Regions from separate parts of the Blautia faecicola genome, predicted to be linked through region 1. Evidence: riboswitches for the same ligand, from Rfam matches in the RefSeq annotation. Region 1 holds a riboswitch; each other region holds the start of a gene.

Region 1 (5,357 bases):
GGTAACATTTTTAAGACAAAAACCGGTGAGATCCCGGATGGAGCGTTTATAAAAAGTATTTGACAAAACAGGAGGAATCATATGAGCGTTGTAATCGTAGGCGGACATGACCGCATGGTAGCGCAGTATAAAAAGATCTGCAAATCCTATAAATGCAAGGTAAAAGTATTTACCCATATGGGAGCAGATTTCAACAAACAGATTGGATGTCCGGATCTGCTGGTATTATTTACCAATACCGTATCCCACAAGATGGTGCGCTGCGCACTGGATGAGATCGACGGAAAACATACCGATGTGGTTCGCTGTCACACCAGCAGCGGAAACGCGCTGACCGGTATTCTGGAAAACTGCTTTGCAAACTAAGAGGATGTGACGGAGGAGAGACATGCTGGAAAAATATCTGATCGATCACTGTTCTCCAACACTGGCGTCTTTAAAGACAGCGAATATGTTCAGCTGTCCGTATGAGTCGGGCGAGAGCCTGGCGGAAGATGTCTGGCAGTGGAACCTGCAGATGAAGGACAAAGGACTTTATCTTACCATTCTTCGAAAGAGCGAAAAAAAAGCGCTGGTTTATCTGTGCAGACCACAGAGACTGGAAAACGATCTTCACAAACCGGGGGTGCAGAAGTTCCTGCGGGCGTGTGGATATCAGGGAGAACACTGGGAAGAGGCACTGAAAGAACTGAAAGAAAGATTACATATGTGCGAGAAGTTCCCACATGAGATCGGTCTGTTTCTCGATTATCCGCTGGTCGATGTGATAGGATTTATCCGTAACACCGGAAAAAACTGTAAGTGTTCCGGCTGCTGGAAAGCCTATGGCAATGCAAAAGAAGCAGAAAAAACATTCTGCAAATACAAAAAATGCAGAGAAATCTATTCCCGTCTGTGGGAAAATGGCAGGAGTGTTTTGCAGCTGACTGTAGCTGCTTAACCATAAAAACGGGGGGAATCCCGTAAATATCAGGAGGAATATAAAGATGAGTAAAGTAGCAGTTGTTTATTGGAGCAGTACAGGAAATACAGAAGCTATGGCAAATGCAGTAGTGGATGGAGCAAAAGAAAAAGGCGCAGATGTAACTCTGTATGAATGTGCGGATTTCCGTCCGGAACTGGTAGCAGATTACGATGCCATCGCATTCGGATGCCCGGCTATGGGAGATGAAGTGCTGGAAGAAGACGAATTTGAACCAATGTTTGACGGCTGCAAAGCTGAACTGAAAGACAAAAAAATCGCACTGTTCGGATCTTATGGATGGGGAGACGGTGAATGGATGAGAAACTGGGAGGAAAGCTGTAAAGAAGCAGGAGCTGTTCTGGCAACAGAGAGTGTAATCTGCAACGACATGCCGGATGATGACGGCGTAGAAAACTGCAAGGCACTGGGCGCAGCACTGGCATAAAGCTTTGACAAATAAAATCGAGGACCTTATGGATTCCGTAAAAAGAATCCGTAAGGTCTTTTTTTATGGAAAATCTTAGGGTATAATCAAAACATATTTTTACAGCACGACAGAAAAAGGAGCAGCAGGATATGACATTATTACAGTTACGCTATGCAATTACCGTGGCGGATTCCCGTTCGATGAATCAGGCGGCGCAGAAATTATTTATCTCCCAGCCCAGTCTCTCGGCAGCCATCCGGGAACTCGAAGACGAAGTGGGAATCGAGATTTTCCGGAGAACGAACCGCGGGATCCAGGTGACACCGGACGGAGAAGAATTTATCGGCTATGCCAGACAGGTCGTGGAACAGTATGCCCTGATCAAGGCACGGTATGTGGATAAAGAAAAAGTAAAGAAAAAGTTCGGTGTTTCCATGCAGCATTATTCGTTTGCGGTGCAGGCATTTGTGGAGATGGTGAAACGCTTCGGGATGGATCGGTATGAATTTTCTATTTATGAGACACAGACGTATGATGTGATCGAAAATGTGAAAAACTTCCGGAGCGAGCTTGGTATTTTATATCTGAATGATTTTAATCGGAAAGTGCTGGAAAAGATCTTTGAGGAAAATAATCTGGAATTTCATGAGCTTTTTGACTGTCAGGAATACGTTTACCTGTGGAGCGGTCATCCGCTGGCAAAAAAGAAAAAGATTACCCTGGAAGATCTGGAAGATTATCCATTTCTCTCGTTTGACCAGGGCAGCAACAATTCGTTTTATTTTGCGGAGGAAGTATTCAGCACCTATGAATACAAACAGTCGATCAAGGCAAATGACCGCGCGACGATGCTGAACCTGATGAAAGGACTGAACGGATATACGCTTTGCAGCGGCATTATCTGCGAAAATCTGAATGGTTCGGAATACTGTGCGGTAAAACTCTCCACAGAAGAAACGATGACGATCGGCTACCTGAAACGAAAGGGGATTCCGTTAAGTTCGATCGGAAAGGAATATCTGAAAGAGATCAGTAAATATAACGGTCAGGCATAGATCCTGGCGAAAAAACGGTCAGAAATCGTGAAAATGCGGGGAAAAGAGAAAAAATATATAACAAATTGGAATGGATAAATGCGTTGTCAGGATGCAGTTTCTCTGGTACAATGACAGACGCGTTACATTCAGGATATAAGTTGCAATAAGCATTGATAGAGAAAACGGTGCAAATCCGTTGCGGTCCCGCCACTGTGACAGGGAGCCGAGAATACGATCCACTGGGAGAGCGGAATTCCGGGAAGGGGTTTGAGGCGATGAACTGAAGTCAGGAGAACTGCTTATATCTTTGAGATGTTTCTCACGGCTGATGAGAACTCTTAAAATATGATAAAGTGATTTCCGGCATGATTCAGATGAAAACTTGTCTTATGACTGTGGAGGAGCCGGAAAACTACTGCGTCAGAAATTAAGAGAACAGTCTGCATAAAGCTACAGACTGTTTTTTCTATGCGATAAAACAGGAAATTTGCGAAACAAAAAGACAATACCAGACAAAACACAGGAGGAAAATCAGTGAAAAAGGAAAAGATACTGGCACTGCTGCTGGCAGGCGTAATGGCAACAACGGTTCTGGGAGGATGCGGAAGCAAAGGAAGTGACAGCTCCTCTTCATCATCAAAAGCTTCATCCGATGAGAAGGTTCTGAACTTCGGATGTGCAATGTACACCGACGGAAGCGTCAACACTGCAGGTGACGAGAACGGTGGCTGGAACGCGATGCGTTACGGAATCACAGAGACATTGTTCAAGTTCAACGATAACATGGAACTGGAACCATGGCTGGCAGAAAGCTATACCGTGAATGATGATCATACCGAATGGGTCGTTACCCTGAAAAAAGGTCTGAAGTTCTCTGACGGATGCGATCTTACTGCAAGCAAAGTAAAAGAAGCATACGAACATCTGAAAGAAGTAGGACCGTCCGGTTCCGCAAAACCGGAAAAATATCTGGAGTTCGAGGCAACCATTGATGCAGATGATGAGGCGGGTACACTGACAATCAAGACCACACAGCCTTACGCTAACCTGATGGGACAGCTCAGTCATCCGACCATGGGTATCGTAGACGTAGAGCATACGGAGAACTTTGATAACGGTACCATCGGAACCGGTCCGTACATGATCGATTCCTTCAACGGTGTGGGTGTCGGTTATACACTGGTCGCAAACCCGAACTTCCGGGAAGAAGTACCTTATGATAAAGTAAACCTGCTGTATATGGGTGACAACTCTGCGAAAGCAATGGCACTGGAAAGTGGACAGGTTGACCTGGTAGAGAACATCACCAACGTAGCAGATATCCAGAAATTCCAGGATTCTGATGATTATACCGTAGATATCGCAACCGGTGTGCGCTGCGGGTTCTCCTGGATGAACTTTGATGGCGTTCTGGGTAACAAGACACTGCGTCAGGCGATCCTGATGGCGATCGATTATGATACCATCTGTAATTCCAAGACGATCGGAGGACTGTATACACCGGGATTTTCCGTACTTCCATCCAACCTGTCCTATGGATATGAGAAACTGAACAATCCATACACCTATGATCCGGAAGGTGCGAAGAAACTGCTGGATGATGCGGGGATTGTAGATACAGACGGAGATGGTATCCGTGAGATTGATGGAGAAAATATCAATCTGCGTTATATTTCTTATGAAAACCGTCTGCTGAATGAATTTTCTGATGCACATACCCAGTATCTGACAGAGATCGGAATCGGTGTTACTTCCGAGTACGGAAGTTCTGATGATCAGTGGAGTAAGCTGGCAGCACTGGATTATGATTTTAACAACAACAACTGGATTACCGTAGGAACCGGAGATCCGTTCGCCTACATGGCAAACTGGGCAACAGAAAGCACTTACTGTGCATATTCCAATCCGGAATACGATGCCTTATATCAGGAACTGAAAAGTGAGATGGATGAGGACAAACGTGCAGATCTGATTTTCCAGATGCAGCAGATTCTGATCGATGATGCGGCAGTTCTGATCGACGGATACTACAACTCCAGTATGATCTATTCCAAAAATGTAGGATATGCGAAGATTCATACCGCAGATTATTACTGGTTAAGTACGGAGATTGTTCCGGCAGAATAAAAAACTCTGGAAACGCCTGGTTGTTTTTACAACCGGGCGTTATGCCGTTGCATGACAAGGTAACATGTATTTTTTGTAAAAGAAAGGTGTGAACGATTTGAATAAGAAGCAAATACTCATGCGTCTGCTGCAGATCATCGTGGTACTGTTCGGTATCAGTTTTATTACATTCGGTCTGACATATATGTCACCGGGAGACCCGGTGCGAAACATGTATTCCGCCAACGGTGTAATGCCGACCGAGGAGATGGTAGAGCAGACAAGAGAAGAGATGGGATTAAATGATCCGTTTTTTGTACAGTATGGAAGATGGCTTGGCAACTGTCTGCAGGGAGATTTCGGGAAATCCTATTCCCTGAACAAACCGGTAACAGAACTTCTGGCAGAGAGACTGTGGCCGACCTTAAAACTGACACTGATGGCGATGCTGCTGATGCTGGTACTTTCTATTCCCCTCGGTATGGCATCTGCTTTGAAAAAAGATACCTGGATCGATTATCTGGTACGGGGGATCACGTTTATCGGCTGTGCGATGCCGAACTTCTGGGTGGGACTTCTTTTAATGATGGCGTTTTGTGTCTATTTCCAGATTTTTCCGGTAATCAGTTCTGCGGGAGACTTTAAGAGTCTGTTCCTTCCGGCACTGACACTGGCGATCGCGATGACATCCAAATACACCCGTCAGGTGCGTACCGCAGTTCTTGATGAGCTGAGCCAGGATTATGTGATCGGCGCCCAGGCGAGAGGAGTAAAATGGTCCAGAATCGTCTGGTTCAATGTATTCCCGAACTCTCTGCTTCCT
Region 2 (5,357 bases), 490 kb from region 1:
TAAGACAGAGATCATATCCTGGATATACTGCCGGACGCGGGGAGCCTGCTGACAGTGCAGCAGACTGGAATAGGAGAACAGCTCGTTTTCCGTTCCGGGCAGGTCATCCGTTGTGGTGTGAGACGGGTTATACTGTTCTTCCGCGCGGGTGGGAAGTACATGGATATACATATGACGGTTTCCTGGATTACACATCTTCAGTCCATAATGATGACGTCCGGCAGCAAGAATCAGAAGATCGTCGCTGTGCAGCTGATAGATCACGCCATCTTCCCGGATTTCCCAGGTTCCATCTAAAATATATAAAAAATCGTGTTCTTTTAAAATACGGTCCGGGTGCAGCATCCCGTGGACGGATGTAACATAGTTGCCACTTGCGACCGTATGCAGTTTCATTTTCTCAAGAAGTACCATCGTAAGACCTTTCCAGTTTATACATGCCGGTTTCCATATGATCAATGTATAAATCAGCAAAATTATATTAGGATAGAACCAGAAAAACGTGAGGTTCAAGTCCTACCGTAAGTATAATCGCAAACAGGAGGTATTGCAAATGGATAAAAAAATGTATTCACATCCGCTGTCACTGCGCAGCATGCAGATCAATGACAGTTTCTGGAAGCGGGAGATGGAACTGGTAAGGAAAGAAGTGATTCCGTATCAGTGGGAAGCGTTGAACGATCGGGTCGAGGGGGCGGCTCCGAGTTTTGCCATGCGGAATTTTAAGGTGGCGGCAAAAAAGAATCAGGAGAGAAGAGAACGGGGAGATGCATTTAAGGAACCGGAATATACCTTCCGCGGTTTTGAGACACTGCCGGAAGATCCGGAGCATCTGGAAGATAAATTTTATGGATTTGTCTTTCAGGACAGTGATTTTTCCAAATGGATCGAGGCGGTGGGTTATTCTCTGACCCAGCATCCGGATCCGGAACTGGAAAGGATCGCAGACGGTGCGATCGATATCGTGTGTGCGGCACAGCAGGACGACGGATATCTGGATACTTACTATATTATTAATGGAAAGAATCATATTTTTACCAATCTGAAAGATCATCATGAACTGTACTGTATGGGACATCTGATCGAGGGTGCGGTGGCTTATTATGAGGCGACGGGAAAAGACAAGCTGTTGAAGGCAGCGGCGCGGTTTGCGGATTATGCGGCGGCGCATTTTGGCGCGGAGGAAGGAAAATGCAAGGGCTATCCGGGACATGAGATTGCGGAGATGGCGCTGGTTCGCCTGTATGATGTGACCGGAGAGGCGAGATATCTGGAACTGAGCAAATTCTTTATCGATGAGCGTGGAAAACGTCCGTATTATTTTGATAAAGAGCACCCGGAAGAGGTGAAACGTGGTCATGAGGATGATCTGAGATATGCATATAATCAGGCACATATGCCGGTGAGGGAACAGGACGAAGCGGTTGGTCATTCGGTGCGCGCGGTGTATCTGTATTCCGGTATGGCAGATATCGCAAGGATGACCGGGGACGAATCGTTGTATGCAGCGTGTGAGAAATTGTGGGACAGCATCACAAAAGAGAAAATGTATATCACCGGTGGAATCGGCGGTACACATATCGGCGAAGCATTTTCCTTTCCCTATGATCTGCCGAATGATACGGCGTATGCGGAGACCTGTGCTTCGATCGGTCTGGTATTTTTTGCAAGAAGGATGCTGGAGATCTGCCCGGATGCAAAATATGCGGATGTGATGGAACTGGCGCTGTATAATGGGATTTTAAGCGGCATGGCACTGGACGGAAAGAGTTTCTTCTATGTAAATCCGCTGGAGGTACTGCCGGAAGCGTGTCATAAGGATGAGAGAAAATTCCATGTCAAACCGGTACGGCAGAAATGGTTTGGCTGTGCATGCTGCCCGCCGAATCTGGCGAGACTGATCAGTTCGATCGGGGCGTATGCGTTTACGGAGAAAGAGGATACGCTGTTTGTACATCTGTATATGGGAAGTACATTGAAGAAAATGGTTGGCGAGCGCGAGGTACAGGTGCGTGTGGATTCGCAGATGCCGTGGGACGGGGAGGTTGCGGTCACGGTAGAGGCGAAGGGAACGGAGTTTGTACTTGCGATGCGGATTCCGGGATGGTGTGAAGGGGCATATACCCTGGAAGGCGCCGAGCAGGACGAGGTATCAGTGAAAGACGGGTATCTGTATGTGAAGAAGGCATGGGGAGAAAGTGATACGGTGAAGCTTCATTTTGCGATGCCGGTACGGCTGGTAGAGGCGGACGAAAGGGTTCGTGAGGATGCCGGCAGGGTGGCAGTGATGCGCGGACCGGTTGTGTATTGTCTGGAAGCGGTGGATAATGGGGAGAATCTGCATCTTCTGGAGGTGGAGCCGGAGGCTGAGGCACGGGTTTCGGATGGGGAGATCTGTAGAAATCAGGTGAAGGTTGTGCTGATGGAGGGATATAGAGTTGTGGATACGGCGAAGAAAGAGGGGGAATTGTATCATGTGTATAAGAAGAAGGAGAGAAAGCCTGTGGAGTTGAGGTTTGTGCCTTATTATACGTGGGCTAACAGGGGGGAGAATGAGATGGAGGTTTGGGTTAGAGTTTAGAAAAGTGTGAGGCGTTTCTGAGTTTGGTGGTAACTGATAAGTTTGAAAAGAATAATAGTACTTTTTACACACATATTTAAAATATGTATTTGTGAAGTGAAAAAAGTGAAAAGAGAGTCATTCATTAGAAAACGTGGGAGCGATTATGCAAATAAAATAGGTATTCGATGGAGGGAGAATTAGCGGGAAAGAAGGGTTGACTTATTTGGGGACTTTGTTATACTTACTGATGACAGAGTTTTCCAGTGCCTCAAGGTGGCGGTTGCTGCTGCGGGGATAATAGGGAATCAGGTGGGAGTCCTGAACGATCCGGTCACTGTGAACAGGGAGTGTTGTCATGGGATGCCATTGCATGGAGAGATCATGTGAGAAGGTTTGACAAGGCGATGATCTGTGAGTCAGAAAACCTGCTGGGAAAGTTGGTGATGAGCTTCCGAAGAAAGCAGAACTCCAAAAGATCGAAAAGCATTATTATGTTGTTTCAGTCTGAAGACAGGGATTGTGTGTCTGTAGTTGTATCTGACTTTTGAGAAGGATATGGCTACTTTTTTATGTTCAGGAAACTTGTATGCTGACGGGTTTACGGTCACTTCTCGTTTGACCGCCACAGATGATACATTTATAAAGAAAGGAAATGTGAGATGAAAGGAACAGGAAAGAGAGTACTTTCGGTATCTCTGTCTGTAATGATGGCACTGGGTATGCCGTCGGGCACATTTGCTGCTGCTCCGGATACGGAAGTGGCCGGGCAGGTGAGCGAAGCGGAAGTTCCGGTGACAACAGAGCCGGAAGCGACTGTGGAAGTTACACAGCAGGTGACAGAGACTTCGGAGACAACGAAAGAACCTGTAAAAGAGGAAGCAACACAGGAAGAAAAGGAAACGGAAAGTAAACAGGAAAAAGCAGAAGCAGCAACGGAAACAAAGGACAGTGCAGCGGATGCAGAAACTGTAAAAGAGTTACCGGATCTGAAAGTGACAAAGACAGAGCTGATTGAAACCAAAGACGAATACCTGGTTACGGTTTATACAGACAGCGATGTGTATGATCAGTTATATGTAGGAAAGAAAGAAGATACCGAGAAAAAAACGGTCGTAGAAGGAAAGAAGAGTCCGAACGGACAGTACACCTTCCAGTTTGTCGTCAGCGAGGAGAAGCTTGGCAGCAAATTACAGATCGTACCGGGCATGAAAGCATCCGGTGAGTGGTACACAAAAGAAGATGTCTTCTGCCAGGTACCGGAGAAATCTCAGACAGCATCTGCAAAGACAGAGACAAAAGAGCAGACGCAGGCAGAGGATCAGAAAGAAGAGAAATCTGTAGTTACCACAGCAGACAACAGCAGTACAGCAGAGAATGTAATCAAAGCAGTATATGCGACGGATGAAGCTAACGGAGACAAAGCAGGAACGGATTATTCCATGTTCAAAATTGCAAAATCTTCAGCAACCCTGAACGGGGATCAGATCGATGTGGAAATCTATGTAAGTCCGGCGAGCAGTGGAAGGTTTACATACGATGCACTGTATATCGGAAGATGGGATGACGAGACCAAGGAACCGCTGGTAATGGGCGAAGTGGATACTGAGCTGAATCTGGAGAAATTCGCGTTTAGCGTACCGGCAGAGAAAAATGGTCAGGAAGTCATCTTTGTACCGAGAAACGGAAGAACACAGAAGTTCAGTTCCAGTAAAATTGCACTGAAACTGCCGACACTGGGAAGCACTGATACAGATCCGGAACCGACCACGGCACCATCCGTACCGGACGGAAGCAAAGTGGAAAACAGTATCACAGCAGAAAAAGCAGACGGATCTGCATTTACGATGTTCAATGTGGAAAAATCCACCGCAACAGTGAATGGAGAAAACATTAATATTGAACTGTACCTGAAAGCGAATGCATCCGGAAAGTTCTCATACACCGGTATTTACCTGGGAAGTAAAGAAGATGAAGAGAAAACACCGGTCATTGAGGGAACGATCAACGAGGATAACAATCAGGTATACAAATTCAGCATTCCGCTGAGCAAAGCAGGAACAAAATTACAGTTTGTACCGATCAAAGCAAACGGAACATTCTACAGCAGAGCAGACCTGTATCTGACGATTCCGGAGTTCAAAGGTAACGGGGAAAACCCGGAGCCGACCACGGAACCGACCGAAACACCGGATCCGGATGTGACACCGTCAGATACCTCCAAAGCACAGGTGATCAAAGCGGACGGAACAGAATTCAAGATGTTCCAGATCTCAACCTTTGAGGCAAAGGTGAATGGAGATAAGATCGATCTGACCGTGGAGACCACAAACACATCGTTTGACAAGCTGTATCTTGGTAAAAACAGTGATGAAAATAAGACACCGGTGATCAACGGAACACAGGACAACGGGGTATGGAGATTCAGCTTCAGCGTGGATAAGAGCCTGACAGGAAAAGCCATTTCGGTTGTTCTCGGAAAACCGGACGGTAACTGGTACAGCAATCAGCAGTTGTATCTGGTTGTGCCGGAAGTAAAGGGAAGCGAAGATGTTGAACTGCCGGAGGCAGGTGTAACCATAGAACAGGGCGGTACTGCGGCAACATTAAACGGATTTAAGGTAGTAAGTTCTTCTGCGAAACTCTCCGGCGATCAGGTGACCGTTACATTTACCGTAGACGGAACGATCTATGACAGAATTTATCTTGGAAAGAAAGATGACCAGACCACATTTACCTTCCAGGTATCTGCAGATCAGCAGGGAATCTACGTTCCGATTACGCCGGGACGTACCAA
Region 3 (5,357 bases), 830 kb from region 1:
GAAAACCGTGGAAAGTCAACCATATCTGTTCTCTGGGATGCATCTATTTCACCGATCAGGATGTGGAAAATTATGAAGATGCGAAGACTTCCGATACCGAAGAATTTGCCCGTTACTTCCGCTATATGCTGGAGCATGGGGTACATCTTGGACCGTCTCAGTTCGAGGCAATGTTCTTATCCAATGCGCATACCGAAGAGACAACCAAAGAGACTCTGGATATCTTTGAGGGATTCCTGAAAGCGGAGTAATTTTAAGAGGATAATAAATGAAAAGTGAATGGATGATAACCCTGCTCACGGCAGGGGGCATCCTGATCCTGTGCACTGCCATGATCATCTGGGATAAGATCCGGCAGCGCAAATGGTTTCTGCGGCACTTAAAACAGCGCTGGGGAACCATACCGGATCGGGAATATACCCAGGAGGAACTTGAGAGCATTTCCCATTATGCCAGACGGCATGAGGGCGAACCGTTTATGATCGATGACATCACCTGGAACGATCTGCAGATGGACGAAATTTTTATACGCATGAACAATACACTATCGTCCTGCGGAGAAGATGTCCTCTATCAGATGCTGCGTCAGCCACAGATGCACCGGGAAGTGCTTGAGGAGAGAGAACGACTGATTGCGTATTTTCAGACACATGAAGAGGAGCGGATCCAGGTACTCACCCGGGTAAAGGAAGTCAAAAAGATCTGGAAAATGTCGATTGCAGATTACATCGATGCACTGAAAGACGTGGATCGCACCGGAAGAGCAAAATATCCCATGCTTGCGGGACTTTCGGTCGCAGCGATCATCGCTACGTTAATAAAACCGATTCCCTGTATGTTTCTGCTGCTCCTGATGCTCTGTGTCAGTGCGGTGGTTCATACAAGAGATTCCAAAAAGATCGAACCGTATCTGAACTGCTTCGTCTGCATCCTGCGCCTTCTGCGGGCGGCGGATCAGTTTGAAAAACTGGACAATCCGGTGATCCAGACGTATCTCGACCGGATCCGAGAGGGAAGAAAGAAAATGAAAAGTTTCCGCCGGGGTGCTTTTTTGGTGGCTTCGACGAATTCTGTACAGGACGGGCTGGAAGCCATCGTTGTTTCCTATCTGCGGATCATTTTCCAGGTGGATTTTATCAAGTTTTATTCGATGCTAAAGCATGTGGAAGGAAATGAAGCAATCATCGAGGACATGTATCAGGCGATCGGGGAACTGGATGCCCTGATCGCAGTCGCTTCGTTCCGAGAGAGCCTTCCGTATTACAGTCTGCCGGAATTTACGGAAACAGACAACGCAGAGGGTGCATCTCTGGAAGTTGAGGAACTGTATCACCCGCTGATCGCTGATCCGGTGGTAAATGGTATCCGGATGCAGCGGGGTGTGCTGATCACTGGCTCAAATGCCTCCGGAAAATCCACATTCCTAAAGACGATCGCGATCAATACGATCCTGGCGCAGACGGTGCATACCTGCATCGCAAAACAGCACCGGGGAAGTTTTCTGAAAGTTCTTACCTCGATGGCACTGCGTGACAATCTGGCAGGTGGAGAGAGTTACTATATGGTAGAGATCCGTTCTCTGAAACGAATCCTAGAGGAATGTGAAAAGCCCGAACCGGTACTATGTATCGTGGATGAGGTTCTTCGCGGAACGAACACGATCGAGCGAATTGCCGCATCCTCGCAGATTCTTCATTCTCTGGCAAAACCGAAAGTCCTTGCGATGGCGGCAACGCACGATATCGAACTGTCTTATATCCTGGAAAAAGAGTATGATAATTATCACTTTGAGGAAGAGATTCAGGAAAAGGATGTGGTATTTGACTATAAACTCCGTACCGGCAGAGCCATGACGAGAAATGCGATCCGTCTGCTTGCCATGATCGGCTATGATCCGAAGATCATCGAGGCAGCGCAGGAGAGTGCGAAACAGTTTGAAGAAACGGGTGTGTGGAAATAAAAGGAGAAGTGTTATGTTAGTAAAAATCTATACCGACGGCGCAGCCAGAGGCAACCCGGACGGACCGGGCGGGTACGGCTGTGTCTTGCATTATACCGATCGAAACGGAAATCTTCACGAGAAAGAGCTTTCCGCAGGATACAAAAAGACAACGAATAACCGGATGGAACTGATGGCGGCGATCGTGGGACTTGAAGCTCTAAACCGTCCCTGCCAGATCCAGTTATACTCCGATTCCAAGTATCTGGTTGATGCTTTTAACCAGCACTGGATCGACGGCTGGATCAAAAAAGGCTGGAAACGCGGAAAAAATGAACCGGTAAAAAATGTGGATCTGTGGAAACGGCTGTTACAGGCGAAAGAACCGCACCAGGTAGAATTTATCTGGGTGAAAGGCCACGACGGTCACGAGATGAATGAGCGGTGTGATTACCTGGCAACCTCCGCGGCGGATGGAGACAATCTGCTGGTGGATCCGGGGATCGCATAAAGAAAAAGGTCATTCAGAATGATTTTGTTATAAAAAACAGATGAAAAATCTGATCTTCGGGAGAGAGGAAGAGAAGGAGGATCTTTTATTATGGGAACAAAAAAGAATAATCTGGGGGTTCGTATCGCAATGGCGGTAATCGGAATCGCACTGACTGCGGCTTCCGTAGGACTCCAGAAAATTTCAGGGCTTGGAGTGGATCCGTTCAGCGTTATTATTTTTGGATTTTCCAATGCTTTTCATGCGACATACCAGACGGTATACATTGTGGTGTGTGCTGTTTTGCTGATCATAGCATTTATCTTTAACCGAAAATTACTTGGAATTGCAACAGTTGTCAATCTGTTTTTCAGTGGATTTGTCACAGATGCCACCAGAAAAGCAGTTGTAAAAATGGTGGGAGAACATCCGTCAATGGCAGTGCGTGTGATTTTACTGTTGATTGTTGTGATACTGATTTCTATTTCCTCTGCTTTGTATTACTCTTCAGAGCTTGGCGTGTCTCCATACGATGCACAGGCACTGACAATCACGGAGAAAACAAAATTTCCGTTCCGCGCAGTAAGAATCAGTACCGACGTGGTATGTTGTGCGGTCGGCTTTGCTCTGGGAGGAGACCTGGGACTGGCCACACTGGTCTATGCTTTCTGTATGGGACCGTTCATCCAGTTTTGCAGAGAACATTTTACGGATAAGATGGCAGCAGGAGAAATGTTTCACAAATAAAGAACGAGAATAAGGGAAAATCCGCTGGTGTCCAGCGGATTTTCTGTGAGCACGGAGTATATTTGAAATTATATTTTGAAAAACGGTGTGAGAGCAGACAGCACAGCATCCGGTGTATTTTTTTCGTGAGTTTTTCCAACGATCACGGAATAATGATTGACAGTATGCACGTAGAATGCTATACTCATTCTGTTAAAAAGATAACGGTAAAAATTACCGAATATCGACCACATAGAAAAGCGTAAGGTGTCGGATGACAGAAGATTTCTGTTAATCCGGTGAAAAGGGAAACAGGTGTGAATCCTGTACGAACTCGTCACCGTGATTCGCGAGGGAAGACAAAAACCACTGGGAAACCGGGAAGGTGTCAAACCGCTTGAGCGATCAGCCGGGAGACCTGCCTTTGCGCAGTACGGGAACGAAAGTTCAGGCCACGAGGAATTGGCAGTACGAAAGAAAAACCTGTTTGCTTGTATAAAAATGGTTTTTCCGGCACTTATGGTGAAAGAAACATCTATAACCGTTAAACGGTTCTGGTATCCCTGAAACTGATTCTGAAACTATAAGAAGAATTCCAAATGTAGTACCTACTACCTTCGTCTCCGGACGGAGGTTTTTTACGTTTCATGCGGGCAGGACCCCAGACAACCTTCTTCGGAGAGCCGTCCTGTACCACCGTGGTACACAATCTCAAAAGGACAAAGACAGGAGGAACCATGAGATGAAAAAGAAAATTGTAGTGCTGATGCTTTCAGCAGCTATGACCATGTCCATGATGACAGGATGTGGAAACACAGCAAAGGATGACAGTGCATCCACAACAACAGAAACAACAAAGGATGCAGAAGCCACAGAAGAAGCAGAGCCGACAGAAGAAGCCACAGAAGAAGCAACAGACGACAGTGCATCTGACCAGGAGGCAGCAGATAAAGTAGCAGCCCTGATCGATCAGATCTATGTGCAGGAAAGAAACGACAACACTGACGAACAGTGTAAAGAAGCCAAAGAAGCCTGGGATGCTCTGACCGACGCACAGAAAGAACTGGTAGAAGGTGAAAATGCAGACCCTGATTACTTCGGAAGAGATACCGGTGATGCATCCAAGGACGATCCGTTAAACGGAGATGACATCGGTGACAACGAACTGCTGGTAGTAAGTTTCGGTACTTCCTTCAACGGCAGCCGTGCAGCAGATATCGGAGGTATCGAGAAAGCCCTGCAGACCGCATATCCGGACTGGTCCGTAAGAAGAGCCTTTACCGCACAGATCATCATCAACCATGTACAGGCCCGTGATGATGAGAAGATCGACAATATGGATCAGGCCCTGCAGCGTGCCGTAGACAATGGCGTAAAGAACCTGGTGGTACAGCCGACCCATCTGATGCATGGCGCTGAGTATGACGAGCTGACAGAAGCAGTAGAAGGCTACAAAGATAAATTTGAATCCGTAACTATCGCAGAGCCACTGTTGGGAGAAGTCGGGGACAGTGACGATGCAGTCAATGATGACAAAAAAGCAGTAGCAGAAGCCATCACAGCAGAGGCAGTAAAAACTGCAGGATATGATGATCTGGATGCGGCAGAGGCAGACGGAACCGCATTCGTATTCATGGGACACGGAACTTCCCACACTGCGAAGATCAGCTACAGCCAGATGCAGAGCCAGATGAACGATCTGGGATACAAGAATGTATTTATCGGAACTGTAGAAGGCGAGCCGGAAGATACTGCATGTGAAGCAGTGATCGAAAAGATCAAAGAAGCAGGATACAAAAAAGTAGTGCTTCGTCCTCTGATGGTAGTAGCCGGAGACCATGCAAATAACGATATGGCCGGAGATGATGAGGATTCCTGGAAGAGCCAGTTCGAGGCATCAGGAGCATTTGACAAGATTGATACTCAGATCGCAGGACTGGGAGAGATCTCTTCTATCCAGGATCTGTATGTAGCACATAGTAAAGCTGCAATTGATGGAAAGAGCGCTTCTACAGCAAACTAAAACATATCAGATACGTAACTGCTCAGCACCCACTGTGAAGGTACTGAAAAGTTATGACAGATAAATAAAAGGAACAGCCTGTCCGATCAGCTGCTATTCAGTGACTGGTCAGACTGGCTGTTTTTTGCCAAAATCCAGAGACATACAAGTCAAAATGCCATCACCGAAGGTGATTAGAA

What was found. Region 1 has a riboswitch for cobalamin ahead of ETP43_RS09715 (ABC transporter substrate-binding protein). Riboswitches for the same ligand answer to the same signal wherever they lie in the genome.
Region 2: another riboswitch for cobalamin. It lies ahead of ETP43_RS11925 (hypothetical protein); the one in region 1 lies ahead of ETP43_RS09715 (ABC transporter substrate-binding protein).
Region 3: another riboswitch for cobalamin. It lies ahead of ETP43_RS06005 (sirohydrochlorin cobaltochelatase); the one in region 1 lies ahead of ETP43_RS09715 (ABC transporter substrate-binding protein).

Annotation. Positions count from the first base shown of each region.
Region 1 covers NZ_SDKC01000001.1:2,158,817-2,164,173, reverse strand. The annotation lists gene ETP43_RS09735 (DUF2325 domain-containing protein) at 82-366, shown strand; gene ETP43_RS09730 (DUF3793 family protein) at 389-940, shown strand; gene ETP43_RS09725 (flavodoxin) at 987-1,409, shown strand; gene ETP43_RS09720 (LysR family transcriptional regulator) at 1,541-2,446, shown strand; cobalamin riboswitch at 2,567-2,745, shown strand; gene ETP43_RS09715 (ABC transporter substrate-binding protein) at 2,963-4,555, shown strand; gene nikB (nickel ABC transporter permease) at 4,653-5,357, shown strand, end outside.
Region 2 covers NZ_SDKC01000001.1:2,653,129-2,658,485, reverse strand. The annotation lists gene ETP43_RS11935 (helix-turn-helix transcriptional regulator) at 1-414, opposite strand, end outside; gene ETP43_RS11930 (glycoside hydrolase family 127 protein) at 554-2,581, shown strand; cobalamin riboswitch at 2,812-3,010, shown strand; gene ETP43_RS11925 (hypothetical protein) at 3,223-5,357, shown strand, end outside.
Region 3 covers NZ_SDKC01000001.1:1,332,910-1,338,266, forward strand. The annotation lists gene hemL (glutamate-1-semialdehyde 2,1-aminomutase) at 1-251, shown strand, start outside; gene ETP43_RS05990 (MutS-related protein) at 269-1,960, shown strand; gene rnhA (ribonuclease HI) at 1,974-2,450, shown strand; gene ETP43_RS06000 (YczE/YyaS/YitT family protein) at 2,541-3,176, shown strand; cobalamin riboswitch at 3,404-3,596, shown strand; gene ETP43_RS06005 (sirohydrochlorin cobaltochelatase) at 3,898-5,178, shown strand.